Regions from separate parts of the Streptomyces sp. DG2A-72 genome, predicted to be linked through region 3. Evidence: riboswitches for the same ligand, from Rfam matches in the RefSeq annotation. Region 3 holds a riboswitch; each other region holds the start of a gene.
What was found. A riboswitch is a leader RNA that binds a small molecule or an ion and turns the genes downstream of it on or off. The one in region 3 is predicted to bind cobalamin.

Region 1 (6,482 bases), 1.6 Mb from region 3:
GCCGGACCGCTGGTCGGGCCCGTGCTTGCGGCGCAGATGGGCTATCTGCCGGGCACGATCTGGATCATCGTGGGCGTCATCTTCGCGGGCGCGGTCCAGGACATGGTGGTGCTGTTCTTCTCCACGCGGCGGGACGGCAGGTCGCTGGGCCAGATGGCGCGGGAGGAGATCGGCCCGTTCGGCGGCGCGGCGGCGCTGCTGGCCGCCTTCGCCATCATGATCATCCTGCTCGGGGTGCTGGCGCTGGTCATCGTCAACGCCCTCGCACAGTCCCCGTGGGGCACCTTCTCCATCGCGATGACGATCCCGATCGCGCTGCTGATGGGCTTCTACCTGCGGGTACTGCGCCCCGGCCGGGTCGCCGAGGTCTCCCTCATCGGCGTCGCGCTGCTGCTGCTCGCGCTGGTCGCGGGCCGCTGGGTCGCCGAGTCGTCCTGGGCCGACACCTTCACCCTCGCGCCGTCCACGCTGGTCATCTGGCTGGTGGCGTACGGCTTCATCGCCTCGATCCTGCCGGTGTGGATGCTGCTCGCGCCGCGCGACTATCTGTCCACCTTCATGAAGATCGGCACGATCCTGCTGCTCGCGCTCGGCGTCGTGATCGCGCTGCCGACGCTGAGGATGCCCGCGGTCACCGACTTCGCCTCGCGCGGCGACGGGCCGGTGTTCGCGGGCTCGCTCTTCCCGTTCGTCTTCATCACGATCGCCTGCGGCGCCCTGTCCGGCTTCCACTCGCTCATCTCGTCCGGTACGACGCCGAAGATGATCCAGAAGGAGACGCAGGTCCGGATGATCGGCTACGGCTCCATGCTGATGGAGTCGTCGGTCGCGATCATGGCGCTGGTGGCGGCGAGCATCATCGACCCAGGCCTGTACTTCGCGATGAACGCGCCGTCCGGTGTCATCGGTACGACGGTGGAGAACGCCTCGCAGGTGGTGGGCAGTTGGGGCTACCAGATCACCCCCGCCGAACTCGCCAAGGCGGCCCAGGACGTGGAGGAGTCGACGCTGCTGTCCCGCACCGGCGGCGCGCCCACGCTCGCCGTCGGGGTCTCGCAGATCTTCTCCGAGGTGACCGGCGGGAGCCTCAAGGCCTTCTGGTATCACTTCGCGATCATGTTCGAGGCGCTGTTCATCCTGACCGCGCTGGACGCAGGCACGCGCGTGGGCCGCTTCATGCTCCAGGACACCCTGGGCAACATCTACCGGCCGTTCAAGAACGTCAGCTGGAAGCCCGGCCTGTTCATCACCAGCGGCATCGTGTGCGGGCTGTGGGGCTACTTCCTGTGGGTCGGCGTCCATGAGCCCCTCGGAGGAATCAACCAGCTCTTCCCGATCTTCGGCATCTCCAACCAGTTGCTGGCCGCCGTCGCGCTGGCCGTCTGCACGACCCTGCTGGTGAAGTCGGGGCGTCTCAAGTGGGCCTGGATCACCGGGGTTCCGCTCGCCTGGGACGCGACGGTCACCCTGACCGCCAGCTGGCAGAAGGTCTTCTCGTCCGATCCGAAGGTCGGCTTCTTCAAGCAGCGCCAGGTGTTCCAGGACGCCATCGACCGGGGCGAGGTGCTGGCGCCCGCCAAGTCCATGGACGACATGCGCACCGTGGTCATCAACTCCACGGTGGACGGCGTCCTCACCGCGATCCTGGCGATCCTGATCGTCGTCGTGATCGTCGACGCGACCCGCGTCTGCGTCCGGCACATCCGCCGCCCGGCCCTGTCCACGCTGAGCGAGGCACCGTACGTCGAGTCGAAGCTCGTCGCCCCGGCCGGGCTGATCCCGACCCGGGAGGAGAAGGAGGAGGAGCGCGATGCGGTCGGCAGTGGCACGAGCTCTTAGGGGCGTGCGCTGGTACGTGCGGGAGCTGACCGACGAGTCGGCGTACGACCGGTATGTCGCGCACGTACGAAAGGACCACCCTCGGGCCGAGGTGCCGTCCCGGCGTGACTTCGAGCGGATGCGCACGGACCGGCAGGAGAAGGATCCACGGCAGGGATTCCGCTGCTGCTGAGAATGCCTGGTGGGGACGTCTGGTGAGGATTGCGCCCGGAATGCGGACGGGGACTTCCGCTTTCGCGACACCGTGACCTACATTGCCTGCGCGTTACACAGGTGATCAGTGAGGGGACGGAGCCGCCGGATGTCACAAACATCGGAAGTGAACAGAGGGACGGTGACACCCGCCAGGGTCGTCATCGCTCTCTGCCTATTCGCGCCCTTCGTGGCGATGCTGTGGGTGGGTTCGTACGCGAAGGAGGACCCGGCCTTCATCGGCATCCCGTTCTTCTACTGGTACCAGATGGCCTGGGTGGTCCTCTCCACCGTGCTGACGATGGTCGCGTACAAGCTGTGGCAGCGTGACCAGCAGGCACGCAAGGGGGGTGCCGGAAAGTGAAGGACGGCGTGAACGGCGTCGCACTCGCCGTCTTCATCCTCTTCTTCGTGGCCGTCACGGTCATGGGCTTCTTGGCCTCGCGCTGGCGCAGGGCCGAGAACGAGCAGACCCTGGACGAATGGGGCCTGGGCGGGCGCTCGTTCGGCACCTGGATCACCTGGTTCCTGCTCGGCGGCGACCTGTACACGGCGTACACCTTCGTCGCCGTACCGGCGGCGATCTACGCGGCGGGCGCGGCCGGCTTCTTCGCGGTGCCCTACACGATCCTCATCTACCCGATGATGTTCGTCTTCCTGCCGCGGCTGTGGTCGGTCTCGCACAAGCACGGCTACGTCACCACGTCGGACTTCGTCCGGGGCCGCTTCGACTCCAAGGGGCTGTCGCTGGCGGTCGCCGTCACCGGCATCCTCGCCACGATGCCGTACATCGCGCTCCAACTGGTCGGCATCCAGGCCGTGCTGGACGTGATGGGCGTCGGCGGCGGCGAGGACACCAACTGGTTCATCAAGGACCTGCCGCTGCTGATCGCCTTCGGCGTGCTGGCCGCGTACACGTACTCCTCGGGTCTGCGGGCCCCGGCGCTGATCGCGTTCGTGAAGGACACGCTGATCTACATCGTCATCGCGGTCGCGATCATCTACATCCCGATCAAGCTGGGCGGGTTCGACGACATCTTCGCCAAGGCGAGCGCCGCGTTCAGCCAGACCAACCCGGCGACGGGCGCGCCACGCGGCGCGATGGTCCCGGGTGACGCCGGCCAGTGGACATACGCGACCCTGGCCCTCGGCTCGGCGCTCGCGCTGTTCATGTACCCGCACTCGGTGACGGCCGTGCTCTCCAGCCGCAGCCGTGACGTCATCCGCCGCAACTCCACGATCCTGCCGCTGTACTCGCTGATGCTGGGCCTGCTCGGTCTGCTGGGCTTCATGGCGATCGCCGCCGGAATCAAGGTGGACAACGGCCAGTTGGCGATCCCGCAGCTGTTCGAGACGATGTTCCCCGACTGGTTCGCGGGCGTGGCCTTCGCGGCGATCGGCATCGGCGCGCTGGTGCCGGCGGCGATCATGTCCATCGCGGCGGCCAACCTCTTCACCCGCAACATCTACAAGGACTTCATCAAGCCGGACGCCACGCCGGCGCAGGAGACCAAGGTCTCCAAGCTGGTGTCCCTGCTCGTGAAGGTGGGCGCGCTGGTCTTCGTCCTGACCATGGACAAGACGGTCGCGATCAACTTCCAGCTCCTCGGCGGCATCTGGATCCTCCAGACCTTCCCGGCCCTCGTCGGCGGCCTCTTCACTCGCTGGTTCCACCGCTGGGCCCTGCTCGCCGGCTGGGCGGTCGGCATGATCTACGGCACAGTCGCCGCGTACGGCGTCGCCTCCCCGACCCAGAAGCACTTCGGCGGCTCCTCCAAGGAGATCCCCGGCATCGGCGAGATCGGCTACATCGGCCTGACGGCGTTCATCCTGAACCTGGTGGTGACGGTCGTCCTCACCTTCGTACTGAAGGCGATGAAGGCCCCCGAGGGCGTGGACGAGACAAGCCCGGAGGACTACACGGGCGAGGCGGCGAGAGACCCGGAAGTCAAGACGGAGCTGCCCCCGGCGACTGCCGGCGCGGCTCACTGACCTGTACGTCAGGGCACGGGCCGTCGGGGAAATCCGGCGGCCCGTTGTCGTACCTGTCCGGCACACTCACCTGCATGGACATAGTGATCCGGCCCGTAGAACCCACCGAATACGACACCCTCGGCGAGATCACCGCCCAGGCCTACCTCCAGGACGACCTCCTGACGTTCGGCGAGAGCGACTGGTACCTCGGTGAGCTGAAGGACGTGGCCAAGCGGGCGGCAGCGGCCGACGTCCTCGTGGCCACACAGGGCGACCAACTCCTCGGCGGCGTCACCTTCGTCCCCTCCCCCGGCCCCATGGCCGACCTCGCCCGCCCGGGAGAGGCGGAGATCCGCATGCTCGCCGTAGCCCGGGCGGCCCGCGGCAGAGGCGCCGGAGAAGCCCTCGTACGAGCCTGCGTCGACCGGGCGAGAACCGCGGAGCGCACCGCCGTCGTCCTGTCGACCCAGCGCACCATGCACGCCGCCCACCGCATCTACGAGCGCCTCGGCTTCACCCGTGCCCCCGAGCGCGACTGGAACCCGATCCCGGGCGCCGAGTTCACTCTCCTCACTTATGAATTGACGCTCTGAAGTCACCGCGACACAACATCTAGGGGTGTCACCGGAACCCGGCACAAGATGTATGCTCATGCTCGCTGTCGCCGCAGGGGAATCCGGTGCGAATCCGGAACTGTCCCGCAACGGTGTACTTGTGCGTGTCTGTTCCCAGAAGCGGCGTGCACAGGATTCAGTCCGAGGACCTGTCGACAGCGCGCCCGGCCACCCGGCCGGTGCGCCCGATGTCCGGGCCTCGTGGAATGGGCCGGTGGGCGCGACGCCGTGTGCGCTCGTGTGCTGCCCCCTGCCCTCCGCAAGGCCCCGTGCCGAGCGAGGGAGAGCCCCACGTGACCATCGCGCCAGCCGAACCGGCCTCAGCGATCCAGGAGACCGACGGTCCAGGAACCGCACTGCTGCGGACCCTGACCGAGCTGACCGCCGACCTCCCCGACGCCGACCCCGGCCGGGTCGCCGCCGCCGCGCTGCGCGGCAAGTCGGCCCGGGCGGACGAGTCGGAGTTGCGCGAGCTGGCCACCGAGGCCGCGGCCGGCCTCATCTCGGAGGACCCCGCGTACTCCCGGTTGGCCGCCCGTCTCCTGACGATCAGCATCGCCGCCGAAGCAGCCTCGCAGGGCGTCACGTCGTTCTCCGAGTCGGTCGCCGTCGGCCACCGCGAGGGCCTCATCGCCGACCGCACCGCCGAGTTCGTACGGCTGCACACGGACCGCCTGGACCACCTGATCGACCGTGCGGCCAACGACCGCTTCGGCTACTTCGGCCTGCGCACCCTGCACAGCCGCTACCTCCTCCGGCATCCCCTCACCCGCAAGGTGATCGAGACGCCCCAGCACTTCATGCTGCGCGTCGCCGCCGGTCTCGCCGAGGACGACACCGCGAGGTCCGTCGACGAAGTCGCCGCTCTCTACGGGCTGATGAGCCGCCTCGACTACCTCCCCTCCTCCCCCACCCTCTTCAACTCCGGCACCCGGCACCCCCAGATGTCGTCCTGCTACCTCCTCGACTCCCCCAAGGACGAGCTGGACTCCATCTACGACCGCTACCACCAGGTGGCCCGCCTCTCGAAGCACGCGGGCGGCATCGGCATCGCCTACTCCCGCATCCGCTCCCGCGGTTCACTGATCCGCGGCACGAACGGGCACTCCAACGGCATCGTCCCGTTCCTGAAGACCCTGGACGCCTCGGTCGCCGCCGTGAACCAGGGCGGCCGGCGCAAGGGCGCGGCGGCGGTGTACCTGGAGACCTGGCACTCCGACATCGAGGAGTTCCTGGAGCTGCGCGACAACACCGGTGAGGACGCCCGCCGTACGCACAATCTGAACCTCGCGCACTGGGTCCCGGACGAGTTCATGCGCCGGGTGAACGCGGACGGGGTGTGGTCCCTCTTCTCCCCCGCCGATGTGCCCGAACTGGTCGACCTGTGGGGCGAGGAGTTCGACGCCGCCTATCGGAAGGCGGAGGCCGCGGGGCTCGCGCGCAAGACCATCCCCGCCCGTGACCTGTACGGCCGCATGATGCGTACCCTCGCGCAGACCGGCAACGGCTGGATGACCTTCAAGGACGCCGCCAACCGCACCGCCAACCAGACCGCCGAGCCGGGCCATGTCGTCCACTCCTCCAACCTCTGCACGGAGATCCTGGAGGTCACGGACGACGGCGAGACGGCGGTGTGCAACCTGGGGTCGGTCAACCTCGGCGCGTTCGTGAACGACGGGGACATCGACTGGGAGCGGCTGGACGAGGCGGTCCGCACCGCCGTCACCTTCCTGGACCGCGTCGTCGACATCAACTTCTACCCGACCGAGCAGGCGGGCCGCTCCAACGCCAAGTGGCGCCCCGTCGGACTCGGCGCGATGGGCCTGCAGGACGTCTTCTTCAAGCTGCGCCTGCCCTTCGACT
Region 2 (6,482 bases), 5.2 Mb from region 3:
TGGTGTGCGATGTCGAGGTGGTTGGTGGGTTCGTCGAGGACGAGGACACGGGGCTGCTGGGCGAGGGCCCGGGCGATGAGGACGCGCTGCTTCTCACCGCCGGAGAGGGACAGGAACCCGCGGCCGGCGAGCTGGGTGACCCCGGTCAGATCCATGGCCTCGGCGCAGATGGTCCGGTCGTCGGCGGCCGTCCGTCCGTGATGCGGCAGCCGTCCCATCCCGACGACCTCGGCGACGGTGAAGTCGAACTCGGACGACGACTCCTGCGGCAGCGCGGCCAGCACCCGCGCGACGGCCCGCGGATTCATCGCGTGCACGTCGTCACCGTCGAGCCGCACGGCACCGCCGCTCGGCCGCAGGGCCCGGTACACGCACCGCAACAGGGTCGACTTTCCACTCCCGTTGGGCCCGACGAGCCCCACGAACGCCCCGCTGTCCACGCTGAGCCGCAGATCGTCGACCAGCCGGACCGCACCGGCGGCGACGGACACGTCCTCGACGTCGAGCCGCATCTCAACGACCTCCGAATGCGTAGCCGCCACGCCGCATCAGCAGCAGGAAGGCGGGCACCCCGACGACGGCGGTGATGACCCCGACCGGCAGTTCGGCCGGGGCGAGCAACAACCGCGACAGCACATCCGCCCAAACGAGCAGGACGGCCCCGGCGAGGGGAGCCACGACCAGCACGCGCCGGTGATCGGCACCGACGAGCATCCGTACGACGTGCGGCACCATCAGACCGACGAACCCGATGGCCCCGCTGACGGCGACGACGGTCCCGGTCACGGCGGCGGTGACGAGGAACAACTCCCGCCGCAGCCGGGCCGGTTGTACACCGAGCGCCGTGGCGGTCTCGTCGCCCATGGCCAGGGCGTTCAGCGACTCCGCGCGGCGGGCAAGCCATGCCCACCCGGCCGCTACGGTCACGGCGGCGATCGGCACCTTCTCCCAGGTCGCCCCGCCCAGACTCCCGAGCAGCCACATCATCGCGGACCTGGCGGCCTCGCCGCGGGCGGCGCCGAAGACCATCACCGTGGTCACGGCCTCGAAGCCGTACGCCAGAGCCGTCCCGGTCAGGATCAGCCGCAGCGGGGTGAGCCCGTGCGTTCCGGACCGGGCAACGGCGTACACGATCGCCATGGCGGCGAGCGCGGACCCGAATGCGGATATGGACAGAGCCCACATCCCGAGCCCCGCGAAGGCACCCAGCAGGATGACGGCATTGGCCCCCACAGCGGCACCGGACGAAATCCCCAGCACGAACGGATCCGCAAGGGCGTTACGCACCATGGCCTGCACGGCGACCCCGACGGCGGCGAGCCCGGCCCCGACGACGGCGGCGAGGACGACGCGGGGCAGCCGGATCTCCCAGACGATGGTGTACGCGGCGACGTCATCGGCGTTGACGGTCCCGCCACCGGTCCCCGCCCACAGGAACCGGAAGACGTCGGCCCAGCCGAGCCCGGCGGCGCCGAGGCCCACCCCGCACAGCAAGGACAGGGCGAGCAGCAGCCCCAGCCCAAGAGCCAGCGGCACGACGGGTATTCGGCGCACGATCGGCGTCCTTCGCCTCGGGCCGCCTGATGAACGAGAGCAAGGAGACGGCCCGCACGGCCGAACCGCGCGATCCCCTTCCCGCAGTCCACGGCGAGCAGTCACAGGGTCACGAACCGCGGGTGATCGGGCTCGCGCGAACCGTCCACCGGGGCCGGCCACGCTTACCGTTGCGGGTCAGCGCCGGACTCTCACCGGACTTCCCCCACGGGACGCGGGGGGAGCGTAGCAAACCGGTCATCGCTCGACCTCGGCGCCCTGCGCCCCCGGAGCGAGGTGCGTGTCCTGTTCATGTTCGACCCGTGGCGTTCGGCGATTCTCTTGGTCGCAGGAGACAACGCCGGGAACTGGAGCGCCTGGTCCGACGAGGCGATTCCGGCACCGTGAGCGGGCAGAAGAGCTGTCGGGTGGTCGCGAAGCCTTTCTCGACGGTGCTCAGCGCATGGTGGCCGAGCGCAAGGTCGGCTGACGCGGGGCGCCGGGGTCACCTCGCCACGGCGCGGATGAACTCCGTCCAGGCAGCCGAGCCGATCAGGAGGACGGGGCCGCCCTCGGGGACTTTGCTGTCACGGACGGGGACGACACCGGGGACTCCGTCGGCTACCTCGACGCAGCTGCCGCCGTTGCCGTCGCTGTACGTGCTTTTGCGCCAGCGGGCGGCGCCGGGGAAATCGTGCGCGACCTCGACGCACTCGCCGCCGTTGTCGTCGCTGTATGTGCTTTTGCGCCAGCGTGCGTTGCTCAGGTCATACTCGCGCATCGTCTGTGATCCTCCGCCACCGATTCGATCAGGGCCAGGGACGCCTCCGGCGGCAGCGCGGCGGCCCTGAGCAGATCGTATGCCCCCTGTACGCGCTTCACTAGGGCCGGATCGTCCAGCAGGTTCCCCGAATACACGGCCTCTGTATAGGCGGTTGGCGGTGCGTCCTCGAACTCCATGAGCTGCACCATCCGGCCCATGAGGGGGTACGCACCAACAGAGGTCGGGAGCACCTGGACCAGGACCTTCCGCTGCCGTACCAGCGCTGCGATGTGGTCCAACTGCTGGGCCATCTCGCCTGCGCTGCCGACCGGAATGCGCAGCACGTGTTCGTGCAGGATCGCCCAATACACGGGCCCTGTAGCGGCGGCCAGGATCTGCGCCCGCTCGATGCGCGCCGCGATCTTCTCCTCAATGTGAGAGTCGGTGGCGAAGGGGTTGCTCGCCAGCGTCACTGCCCGCGTGTACGCGGCGGTCTGCAGGAGGCCCGGCACGAGCGTCGGCGCGAACGTGCAGATCTTCGTCGCCAGACGCTCCAGCTCCGCCGCCCTCGCGAAGTAATCCGCGTACCGCTTGTCGTCAATCAGCTTCCGGCACAACCGCTCGAAAATACCGTCGGTTTGCAGCACCTCATCAATCCGCTGGGCGATATCCAACTGCGGCTTTCGAATCGCCTGCTCGAACTGGCCGATATAGGCGCCCGAGACGAAGACGCGCGCCCCCAACTCGACCTGAGTGAGCCCCCTGTCCTCCCGGTGCCTCTTCAGTTCCGTGCCGAAGAACTCCCATGCCGCCTGACGTGAACCGTTGGCCACAGTTCAACCCCCTTGTGCTGCCCCGAACTTGTAGAGCAGAGACTCCTGCCGAGTGTAGATGTGGTGCGCCACCCTTGAGATGCGAAGCGTAAAACCCGAAAAGGGAGGGGAACCACGTGAAGGCACAGCACTCGGCGCTCTGCGTCGAAGAGGCGGAGGAAGCAGTGAAGGAATTGCGGGCAGCATTGAAAAACGCAGGAATCATTCTGCCGTCCCTGCGGATCGACCCGGCAAGTCTTGCGCGGGAGGCGCCCTGTCCGCTCGTCGAATTGGGCCGCTGTTCCGTCGAGGCCGCGCAGCGACTCACGGCGGTTCTGCGGTGAGGCCGCCGGTCGGGTCGTATGTCGTGGACACCCGCAACGGGAGGCTCGGCATCGTCATGGGGCATGAGGGGCCCTATGTCCAGCTGAGACCGTACGGCGGCGGCAGGGAGTGGGACGCGGAGCCGGGCGCGGTGCGCCGGGCCACCCCGGCCGAGCGGCTCAGCGCGGCGACGGCGTACGCCAATGCCCGCAGTCGGGGTGAGGTCCCTTGAAAGCGGGTGTGACTGCGAGAATGGCCTCATGAGTCTGTTCCGCGACGACGGCATCGTCCTGCGCACCCAGAAGCTGGGCGAGGCGGACCGGATCATGCTGTGCTCGCCCGGGGGGCACTCCCCGGATCCCCGGCCGGAAACCCGCGGGGGTGCGCGATGAGTCTCTTCCGGGACGACGGCATCGTCTTGCGGACGCAAAAGCTCGGGGAAGCCGACCGCATCATCACCCTGCTCACCCGCGGTCACGGGCGGGTACGCGCCGTGGCCCGGGGGGTGCGGCGGACGAAGTCGAAGTTCGGGGCGCGGCTCGAACCCTTCTCCCATGTGGATGTGCAGTTCTTCGCGCGGGGGAGCGAGCTGGTCGGGCGCGGGCTGCCGCTTTGCACGCAGAGTGAGACCATCGCTCCGTACGGTGGCGGGATCGTGAGCGACTACGCCCGCTACACCGCCGGGACGGCCATGCTGGAGACCGCCGAGCGCTTCACCGACCACGAGGGTGAGCCGGCGGTCCAGCAGTATCTGCTGCTCGTCGGCGCCCTGCGCACGCTCGCCCGGGGCGAGCACGCCCCCCATCTCGTCCTGGACGCCTTCCTGCTCCGCTCGCTCGCCGTCAACGGGTACGCGCCCAGCTTCGGCGACTGCGCGAAGTGCGGGCTGCCCGGGCCGAACCGGTTCTTCTCCGTGGCCTCCGGAGGCTCCGTCTGCGGCGACTGCCGGGTGGGCGGGAGCGTCGTACCCTCGCCGCAGACCCTGGAACTCCTCGGCGCGCTGCTTACGGGAGACTGGGAGACCGCGGACGCGTGCGAGCCGCGGTATGTGCGGGAGGGCAGCGGGCTGGTCTCCGCCTACCTGCACTGGCACCTGGAGCGCGGACTGCGCTCACTCAGGTACGTAGAGAAGTAGCGAAACACGCACGGAGCGAGGAGACGAGAAACACATGGCCGTACGCGGGTTCCTGGGGCGCCAACGCCGCGAGTACAAGACGCCGGAGCCGCACCCGTCCGGTGCCCGCGCGCCGAAGCTCCCGGGCGAGCTGATCCCCCGCCATGTGGCGATCGTCATGGACGGGAACGGACGCTGGGCCAAGGAGCGCGGGCTGCCGCGCACGGAAGGCCACAAGGTCGGTGCCGAGCGTGTGCTCGACGTGCTGCAGGGCTCGATCGAGATGGGCGTCGGAGCGATCTCGCTCTACGCCTTCTCCACCGAGAACTGGAAGCGCTCGCCCGACGAGGTGCGCTTCCTGATGAACTTCAACCGCGACTTCATCCGCAAGTCCCGCGACCAGCTCGACGAACTGGGCGTGCGGGTGCGCTGGGTGGGGCGGATGCCCAAGCTGTGGAAGTCGGTCGCCAAGGAGCTCCAGATCGCCCAGGAGCAGACCAAGGACAACGACAAGCTGACCCTGTACTTCTGCATGAACTACGGCGGGCGGGCCGAGATCGCCGACGCCGCGCAGGCGCTGGCGGAGGATGTGAAGGCCGGGCGGCTCGACCCGTCCAAGGTCAACGAGAAGACCTTCGCGAAGTACATGTACTACCCGGACATGCCGGACGTGGACCTCTTCCTGCGGCCCAGCGGCGAGCAGCGCACCTCCAACTACCTGCTCTGGCAGAGCGCCTACGCCGAGATGGTCTTCCAGGACGTCCTCTGGCCGGACTTCGACCGGCGTGACCTGTGGCGCGCGTGCATGGAGTTCGCCTCGCGCGACCGGCGGTTCGGCGGGGCGATTCCCAACGAAGAGCTGCTGGCGATGAAGGGACGGCAGGAACCACCCAGCCCGTCTGGGGGAGTTTGAGGACGAGGCCCTTCGGGCCGAAACGGGGGTCTGGGGGCGGCAGCCCCCAAGACCCAACCGCGAACCGGACAAGAGTCCACCCCCCGGTCCTCTGATGCTGACGGCTTGGTTCTCACCCGACCCGCACCGGCCGGATGCCGCGATCGCCCGCCTGGCAACGCATCGAGCACACGCAGGGCCGATTACGGATCAACGACCCAGCCCGCGAACTGGACGTCAGCCGGAGCTACCTGAACAAGCGGTTCAACGAGCAGATCGGCCTCTCGCCGAAGGCGATGGCCCGCGTCCTGCGCTTCCGGCGCACCACGCACCTGCTCACCTCGACCGACTCCCGGCTCAGCCTGATCAGCGAGGCATGCGGCTACAGCGACCGGGAACTCCGCGGGCCGACCGGATGCACGCCGACGGAGTTCCCGACGGGTCGCCGGTCCGGATGTAGCCGCTCAGTCCTCGTCGTCCTCGTCTTCCGCGTCGTCCTCGTAGGCTTCGAGTGCTTCATTGATCTGTTCGAGGCGCGCCTCGTATCGCCGCGTTCGCGGATCGTCCACCCCGAATATCCGCTGGGCCCGCTCCAGGGTGTCCTCTGCCAGAACCTGCGCATGTGCGTATCGCTTGAGCTCCAGCAAGGTGAGGGCCAGATCGCCCGCGGCGCCGAGTGATTCCTGGTGGTCGGCGCCGAGGATGTTCTTGTATCTCTGCAACAGGTCCTGCTGCCGCAGCAGCGCCTCGTCGTATCGTCCGCGTCTGAAAAGCAGCCCGGCCTGGTTGCTCCGCAACCGCAGTACGTCGGGATGATCTAGCTCCAGGACTCGTCTGCCCCGTTCGATGGCCGACTCGTAGAGATCCTCCGCCTGATCGAATTCGTCGAACGCGACGAGGCAGCCGGCGAGGTTGCCGGTGGCGACGATGGTGCGCTGATGATCCGGCCCGAGCACCCGTTCGCGCCGGTGGACCACGTCCTTCCAGAGGGCCAGGGCACGCCCGTGATCACCGGAGACGTACACGTTCCCGGCGAACCGATCG
Region 3 (6,482 bases):
CGCCCTGCGCACCGTCCGCCATCTGCTGCGTCCGGGCGGCCTGCTCGCCCTGTCGATGGTGGAGGCCGATGTGGACGACTTCTCGATCCCCTTCATCGGAAGGAGCATCCGCGTCTCCGGCTACCTGAGGGACGAGCTGCGCGAGGTCGTCGAGACGGCGGGCTTCGAGATCGGCGACGAGTCCTCGTACACCTACGCTCCGGCGGTCGCCGACATCCAGCCCGAGGTGCAGATCTTCCTGCACTGCCGGCGCACGCCCGACGACTCCTGATCCGCTCGCCGGGGCGCGGGCCGCACGTCCGGAAGGACACGCATGACGAAGCAGTCCGGAACCGGTGACGACACCGGGGGTCCTGCGCCCGGCGCGCAGGACCCCGCTGCTCTCATGCGTCGGCCGCAGCCGTCCGGCTCCGAGAACCGCGGCGTGACCGTGCGGCTGCCGGCCGCGGAGGTTCCCGCCGGACGCCCACCGGGCGACGGACCCGACGTCACCCCGCCGCAGACCGACAGACTCCGCTATCTCGACGCCGCGACCCGGCAGATCGCTCGCGGCATGAACCTCGACGAGACGCTGTACGAACTGTGCCGCGCGGCCGTCCCGGCGTTCGCCGACACGGCGTTCGTCCACCTGTACGCTCCCCTGCCGATAGGCGACGAGATCGGCGCCGCCCCGGAGATCCTGCGGCTGCACACCGTGGACCACGCGTCCCTTCGGGCCCCCGCCGGCCGGGGCTCCGGGTCACCCGCGCCGAGCGCGCACACCCGGCAGGCGGCCGAGGTCGTACGCCCGGCCGCCACCGGACTGCTCGCCAAGCTGCTGCAGGACGGACGGCCGGTGTTCGGCAACGACCCGGGCGTCGCCGCGGCGGCGGCCGAACTGCTCGGGAGGGTGCACATGCCCTGGTCGACACCTCCCGGGCGACGGCTGATCATCGCCCCGCTGCACGGCCGCAACCACGCGCTGGGCAGCGTCGTCCTCATCCGCGGACTCGACCGGCCCGACTTCACCGGCGACGATCTGCTGGTGGCCTCCCAGCTCGCCACCCACACCGCCCTCGGGCTGGACAAGGCGATGCTGTACGAGCGCGAGGCATCCGTCGCGGACACGTTGCAGCGCACGATGCTCCCGCCCTCGCTGCCGGAGCCGCCCGGTGTCCGGCTGGCCAGCCGCTATCTGCCGGCCTCGCGGACCGCGCAGGTCGGCGGGGACTGGTACGACGCGATCCCCGCTGCCCGGCAACCGCGTGGCCCTGGTGATCGGCGATGTGATGGGCCACTCCATGACCTCGGCCGCGATCATGGGCCAGCTGCGGACCAGCGTCCAGGCCCTGGCCGGGCTCGACCTGCCCCCGGACGAGGTGCTGCACCACCTCGACGAGCAGGCGGGACGGCTGGGCAGCGAACACACCGCGACCTGCCTGTACGCCTTGTACAACCCCGTACTGCACCGGCTGATCGTGTCCAGCGCCGGCCATCTGCCGCCGGTGCTGCTGCGTCCCGACGGCAGCGTGGAGGTGCTGGACGTCCCGCCCGGAGCGCCGATCGGTGTCGGCAGCGGCGGATTCGAGTCCGTCGAGACCCACGCGCCGACCGGGGCGACGCTGCTGCTGTACACCGACGGCCTGGTCGAGTCCCGCGACTCGGACGTGCTGACCGGGGTGGAGCGGCTGTGCGCCCGGCTGCGCGCGACCGGCCCGGGATCCGCGCCGCCGACGCTGGAAGACCTGTGCGACCAGGCGCTCGGCCCTCTGGACGCCGGTGACCGGGACGACGACATCGCGCTGCTCGCGGCCCGGTTCGAGGGCATCCTGCCGGAGACCGTCGCCTACTGGTACATGGCTCCGCGCCCGCAGACCGCGCGGCAGGCCCGTCGGCTGACCCGCAGGACGCTGCACGGCTGGGGCCTCGACGACCTGCTGGAGTCCACCGAGCTGATGGTCAGCGAGGTGGTGGCCAACGCCGTGCGCTTCGCCTCCCGGCCGATCACCCTGCGGCTCCTCTGCACGGACGTGCTGCGCTGCGAGGTGGGCGACGACTCGCCCGTGGTGCCGAGGATGCGGCACGCCCGGCTGAGCGACGAGGGCGGGCGCGGGCTGTTCCTGGTCGACCAGCTGGCAGAGCGCTGGGGGGCAACTCGGGTGAGCACGGGCAAGGTTGTGTGGTTCGAGCAGCCGCTGCCTCCCGCGGGTTAAGCTGGCCGACGCAGCTGGTTCGCCCCGCCTGCCAGGCGGGATGCGTCGCAAGAGGGAACCCGGTGAAAATCCGGGACTGCCCCGCAGCGGTGAACGGGAACGACCGCCGTCATACGCACTGGGTCCATGAATCGGGCCTGGGAAGCGACGGCCAGTAGATGTCTCGTACGACGACGAGACGTGCCCGTGAGTCCGAAGACCTGCCAACTGCCCGTGTGCGAACCACTCGTGCGCGGACATCCCGGTGACCTCGAGGGCGGGTCGGCGTACCACCGAGCGGACGGCCAGTGGCCGTTGCCGTCCGGTTGGTCACCCTTCGCGTTCTCGTCCCGTCTCCGGGATCTCAGGGATTCATCTCGCGAAGGAGATCTCCGTGACAAGCAAGCCCGCAGCCGCGGCAGCACGGGCCACCGTGTACGGCTACCCCCGCCAGGGACAGCACCGGGAACTGAAGAAGGCGATCGAGGGCTACTGGAAGGGCCGCGTCACCGCCGACGCCCTCCGCGCCACCGCCGCCGAACTGCGCCGCGGCAACTGGCGGCAACTGTCCGGCGCCGGCATCCACGAGGTACCGACCGGTGACTTCTCGTACTACGACCACGTCCTCGACACCACCGTCATGGTCGGCGCGATCCCCGAGCGGCACCGGGCCGCCGTCGAAGCGGACGCCCTGGACGGCTACTTCGCCATGGCGCGCGGCACCCAGGACGTGGCGCCGCTGGAGATGACGAAGTGGTTCGACACCAACTACCACTATCTGGTGCCGGAGTTGGGCCCGGACATGGTGTTCACGGCGGACTCCGCCAAGCAGGTCGCCGAGTTGAAGGAAGCCCTCACCCTGGGCCTGACAGCGCGACCGGTCCTGGTCGGCCCCGTCACCTACCTCCTGCTCGCCAAGCCCGCCCCCGGCGTGGCCGCCGGCTTCGACCCGATCACCCTCCTCGACCGGCTGCTGCCGGTGTACGCCGAGGTCCTCGCCGACCTGCGCGCCGCCGGCGCCGAGTGGGTGCAGCTGGACGAGCCCGCCCTCGTCCAGGATCGCACCCCGGCCGAACTGAACGCCGCCGAGCGGGCGTACCGAGGGCTGGGCGCCCTCACCGACCGGCCGAGGCTGCTGGTCGCCTCGTACTTCGACCGGCTCGGCGATGCGCTGCCGGTACTGGCCAAGGCCCCGGTCGACGGACTCGCGCTGGACTTCACCGAGGCCGCCGCCGCCAACCTGGACGCCCTCGCCGCGGTCGGCGGGCTGCCCGGCAAGCGGCTGGTCGCGGGTGTCGTCAACGGCCGCAACATCTGGGCCAACGACCTGTCGGCGTCGCTCACCACGCTCGGCACCCTGCTGGGTCTGGCCGACCGGGTCGACGTCGCGGCCTCCTGCTCCCTGCTGCACGTCCCCCTCGACACGGCGGCCGAGCGGGACATCGAGCCGCAGATCCTGCGCTGGCTCGCCTTCGCCCGGCAGAAGACCGCCGAGATCGTCACCCTCGCCAAGGGCCTCGCCCACGGCACCGACGCGATCACCGCCGAACTCGCCGCCAACCGCGCCGACCTGGCCTCCCGCACCAACTCCCCCATCAGCCGCGACCCGGCCGTACGGAACCGCGCCCCGGCCGTCACCGCGGCCGACGCCCGCCGCTGCCAGCCGTACGCCGAGCGGGCCGCCGCCCAGCGGGCCCACCTCGGCCTGCCGCCGCTGCCGACCACCACCATCGGCTCGTTCCCGCAGACCGGCGAACTGCGCGCGGCGCGCGCGCACTTGAAGGCGGGCCGGATCGACACGGCCGACTACGAGGAGCGGATCAGGACGGAGATCCAGGAGGTGATCTCCTTCCAGGAGAAGACCGGGCTTGACGTTCTGGTGCACGGCGAGCCCGAACGGGGCGACATGGTCCAGTACTTCGCCGAACAGCTCACCGGCTGCCTCGCCACCCAGCACGGCTGGGTCCAGTCCTACGGCACCCGCTACGTCCGCCCGCCGATCCTGGCCGGCGACATCTCCCGCCCCGAGCCGATGACGGTGCGCTGGACGACGTACGCCCAGTCCCTCACCTCGCGCCCCGTCAAGGGCATGCTCACCGGTCCGGTCACCATGCTCGCCTGGTCCTTCGTCCGCGACGACCAGCCGATCGACGAGACAGCCCGGCAGGTCGCCCTGGCTCTCCGCGACGAGGTGAACGACCTTGAGGCGGCGGGCACTTCGGTGATCCAGGTCGACGAACCGGCCCTGCGCGAGACGCTGCCGATGCGCGCCGCCGACCACCCCGCCTACCTGGCCTGGGCCACGGAGGCGTTCCGTCTGACGACGAGCGGCGTGCGCCCGGACACGCAGATCCACACCCACATGTGCTACGCCGAGTTCGGCGACATCGTCCAGGCCATCGACGACCTCGACGCGGACGTCATCAGCCTGGAGGCGGCCCGCTCCCATATGCAGGTCGCCCGCGAACTCGCCGGCCACGGCTATCCGCGCGAGGCCGGACCCGGCGTGTACGACATCCACTCCCCGCGCGTGCCGAGCGCCGAGGAAGCGGCCGAACTCCTGCGCACCGCCCTGAAGGCGATCCCCGCCGACCGGCTGTGGGTCAATCCCGACTGCGGCCTGAAGACCCGAGCCTGGCCGGAGACCCGTTCCTCACTGGAGAACCTGGTCACCGCGGCCCGCACGGTCCGCGCCGAACTGCCCACGCCCTGACCACCTGCCTCCCACCGGCCGGGGCCGCCCCGCGCGCCCCGGCCGGGTCCGGCGAACCGGCCGTAGTAATGGAATCCATTTTCATGTAGCGTGACGGTGCTCGCCCACCCAGGAGATCCGCCATGCCTTCCCTTGCGCCGTCCGACCGTCTGCCCGTCACCGTGCTGTCCGGGTTCCTGGGAGCGGGCAAGACCACGCTGCTCAACCATGTCCTCGGCAACCGTGAGGGCCTGCGGGTCGCGGTCATCGTCAACGACATGAGCGAGATCAACATCGACGCCGCGCTGGTCCGCGGCGGCGAGGCCGCTCTGTCGCGGACCGAGGAACGCCTGGTCGAGATGACCAACGGGTGCATCTGCTGCACTCTGCGCGACGATCTGCTGGAGGAGGTCGACCGGCTGGCCCGCGAGGGCCGCTTCGACTACCTCCTCATCGAGTCGTCCGGCATCTCGGAGCCGATGCCGGTCGCGGCCACCTTCGCCTTCGCCCGCGACGACGGCGCCACCCTCGGCGACCTGGCCCGACTGGACACCATGGTCACGGTCGTGGACGCCGCGAACTTCCTGCCCGAACTGGCGGGCGGCGACGAGCTGGTGGAGCGGGGGCTCGACCAGTACGAGGACGACGAGCGCACCGTCAGCGATCTGCTGATGGACCAGATCGAGTTCGCGGACGTGATCGTCGTCAACAAGCTCGACCTCGTCGACACCGCGACCGCCGACCGGCTGCGCGCGACGCTCGCCCGCCTCAACCCCGCCGCCCGGATCGTCCGCGCCGAGCACGGCCGGGTCGACGTCCGCGAGGTGCTGGGCACCGGTCTGTTCGACCTGGAGCGCGCACAGCAGGCGCCGGGCTGGGTCCGGGAGCTGAACGGCGACCATGTCCCGGAGACCGAGGAGTACGGCATCTCCTCCACCGTCTTCCGCGCCGAACCGCCCTTCCACCCCGACCGGTTGTGGACGTTCGTGAGCGAGCAGCTGGACAGCGGAGTCTTCGGGGAGGTCCTGCGCTCCAAGGGCTTCTTCACCCTGGCCAGCCGCCCGCAGGTGACGGGGCTGTGGTCGCAGGCCGGTACGGTGGCCCGCTTCGAGCCGTCCACAGCGCGGGACGAGGAGGCGCCGTACGCACAGGAACTGGTCTTCATCGGCACCGAGTTGCAGGCCGAGCCGCTGCGCGCCGCGCTGTCCGCCTGTCTGATGCGGGCCGGTGAAGCGCCACCCGCTGCCGACCCCTTCCCGGCCTGGGAGACGTACGGCATCGACGATGCCTGCGAGCACGAAGAGCACCCCGAACTGGTCGCCGGGGCCCACTGACTCCGGGTCGGACGGTGGACGCAGCCACGGCACCGCCCGGCCCGGGAGACCCTGCTCATTCCGCTCTACGGGCCGCGCGGCGGAGAACCGCAAGCCGGAACCCGCCCTGCGCGACGCGCGGGCCGAGGAGTTCGTCGCCTCGATCGACTACGACTTCGCCCGCTTCGACGACGGACCGAGGGCACGGTCGTCGAGACCGGCACCGGTCTCAACACGCGGTACGAGCGCGTCGACAACGGCCGGGTCCGGTGGTTCGACCTCGATCTGCCCGACGTGGTCGACCTG

Region 1: another riboswitch for cobalamin. It lies ahead of QQY66_RS32505 (ribonucleoside-diphosphate reductase subunit alpha); the one in region 3 lies ahead of metE (5-methyltetrahydropteroyltriglutamate--homocysteine S-methyltransferase).
Region 2: another riboswitch for cobalamin. It lies ahead of QQY66_RS15325 (iron ABC transporter permease); the one in region 3 lies ahead of metE (5-methyltetrahydropteroyltriglutamate--homocysteine S-methyltransferase).

The regions. Positions count from the first base shown of each region.
Region 1 covers NZ_JASTLC010000001.1:6,827,769-6,834,250, reverse strand. Annotated here, with positions in the region: gene QQY66_RS32530 (carbon starvation CstA family protein) at 1-1,839, shown strand, start outside; gene QQY66_RS32525 (YbdD/YjiX family protein) at 1,811-2,011, shown strand; gene QQY66_RS32520 (DUF3311 domain-containing protein) at 2,141-2,395, shown strand; gene mctP (monocarboxylate uptake permease MctP) at 2,392-4,023, shown strand; gene QQY66_RS32510 (GNAT family N-acetyltransferase) at 4,098-4,598, shown strand; cobalamin riboswitch at 4,641-4,814, shown strand; gene QQY66_RS32505 (ribonucleoside-diphosphate reductase subunit alpha) at 4,913-6,482, shown strand, end outside.
Region 2 covers NZ_JASTLC010000001.1:3,196,078-3,202,559, reverse strand. Annotated here, with positions in the region: gene QQY66_RS15330 (ABC transporter ATP-binding protein) at 1-512, opposite strand, end outside; gene QQY66_RS15325 (iron ABC transporter permease) at 514-1,554, opposite strand; cobalamin riboswitch at 1,654-1,803, opposite strand; partial or broken gene QQY66_RS15320 (DNA-binding protein) at 1,822-1,941, shown strand; gene QQY66_RS15315 (DUF397 domain-containing protein) at 2,039-2,314, opposite strand; gene QQY66_RS15310 (helix-turn-helix transcriptional regulator) at 2,296-3,129, opposite strand; gene QQY66_RS15305 (hypothetical protein) at 3,246-3,452, shown strand; gene QQY66_RS15300 (hypothetical protein) at 3,449-3,664, shown strand; gene QQY66_RS50385 (hypothetical protein) at 3,693-3,824, shown strand; gene recO (DNA repair protein RecO) at 3,821-4,567, shown strand; gene QQY66_RS15285 (isoprenyl transferase) at 4,602-5,459, shown strand; partial or broken gene QQY66_RS50380 (helix-turn-helix domain-containing protein) at 5,594-5,821, shown strand; gene QQY66_RS15280 (tetratricopeptide repeat protein) at 5,903-6,482, opposite strand, start outside.
Region 3 covers NZ_JASTLC010000001.1:8,427,584-8,434,065, reverse strand. Annotated here, with positions in the region: gene QQY66_RS40040 (bifunctional 2-polyprenyl-6-hydroxyphenol methylase/3-demethylubiquinol 3-O-methyltransferase UbiG) at 1-271, shown strand, start outside; partial or broken gene QQY66_RS40035 (SpoIIE family protein phosphatase) at 554-2,192, shown strand; cobalamin riboswitch at 2,191-2,415, shown strand; gene metE (5-methyltetrahydropteroyltriglutamate--homocysteine S-methyltransferase) at 2,566-4,884, shown strand; gene QQY66_RS40025 (GTP-binding protein) at 5,007-6,197, shown strand.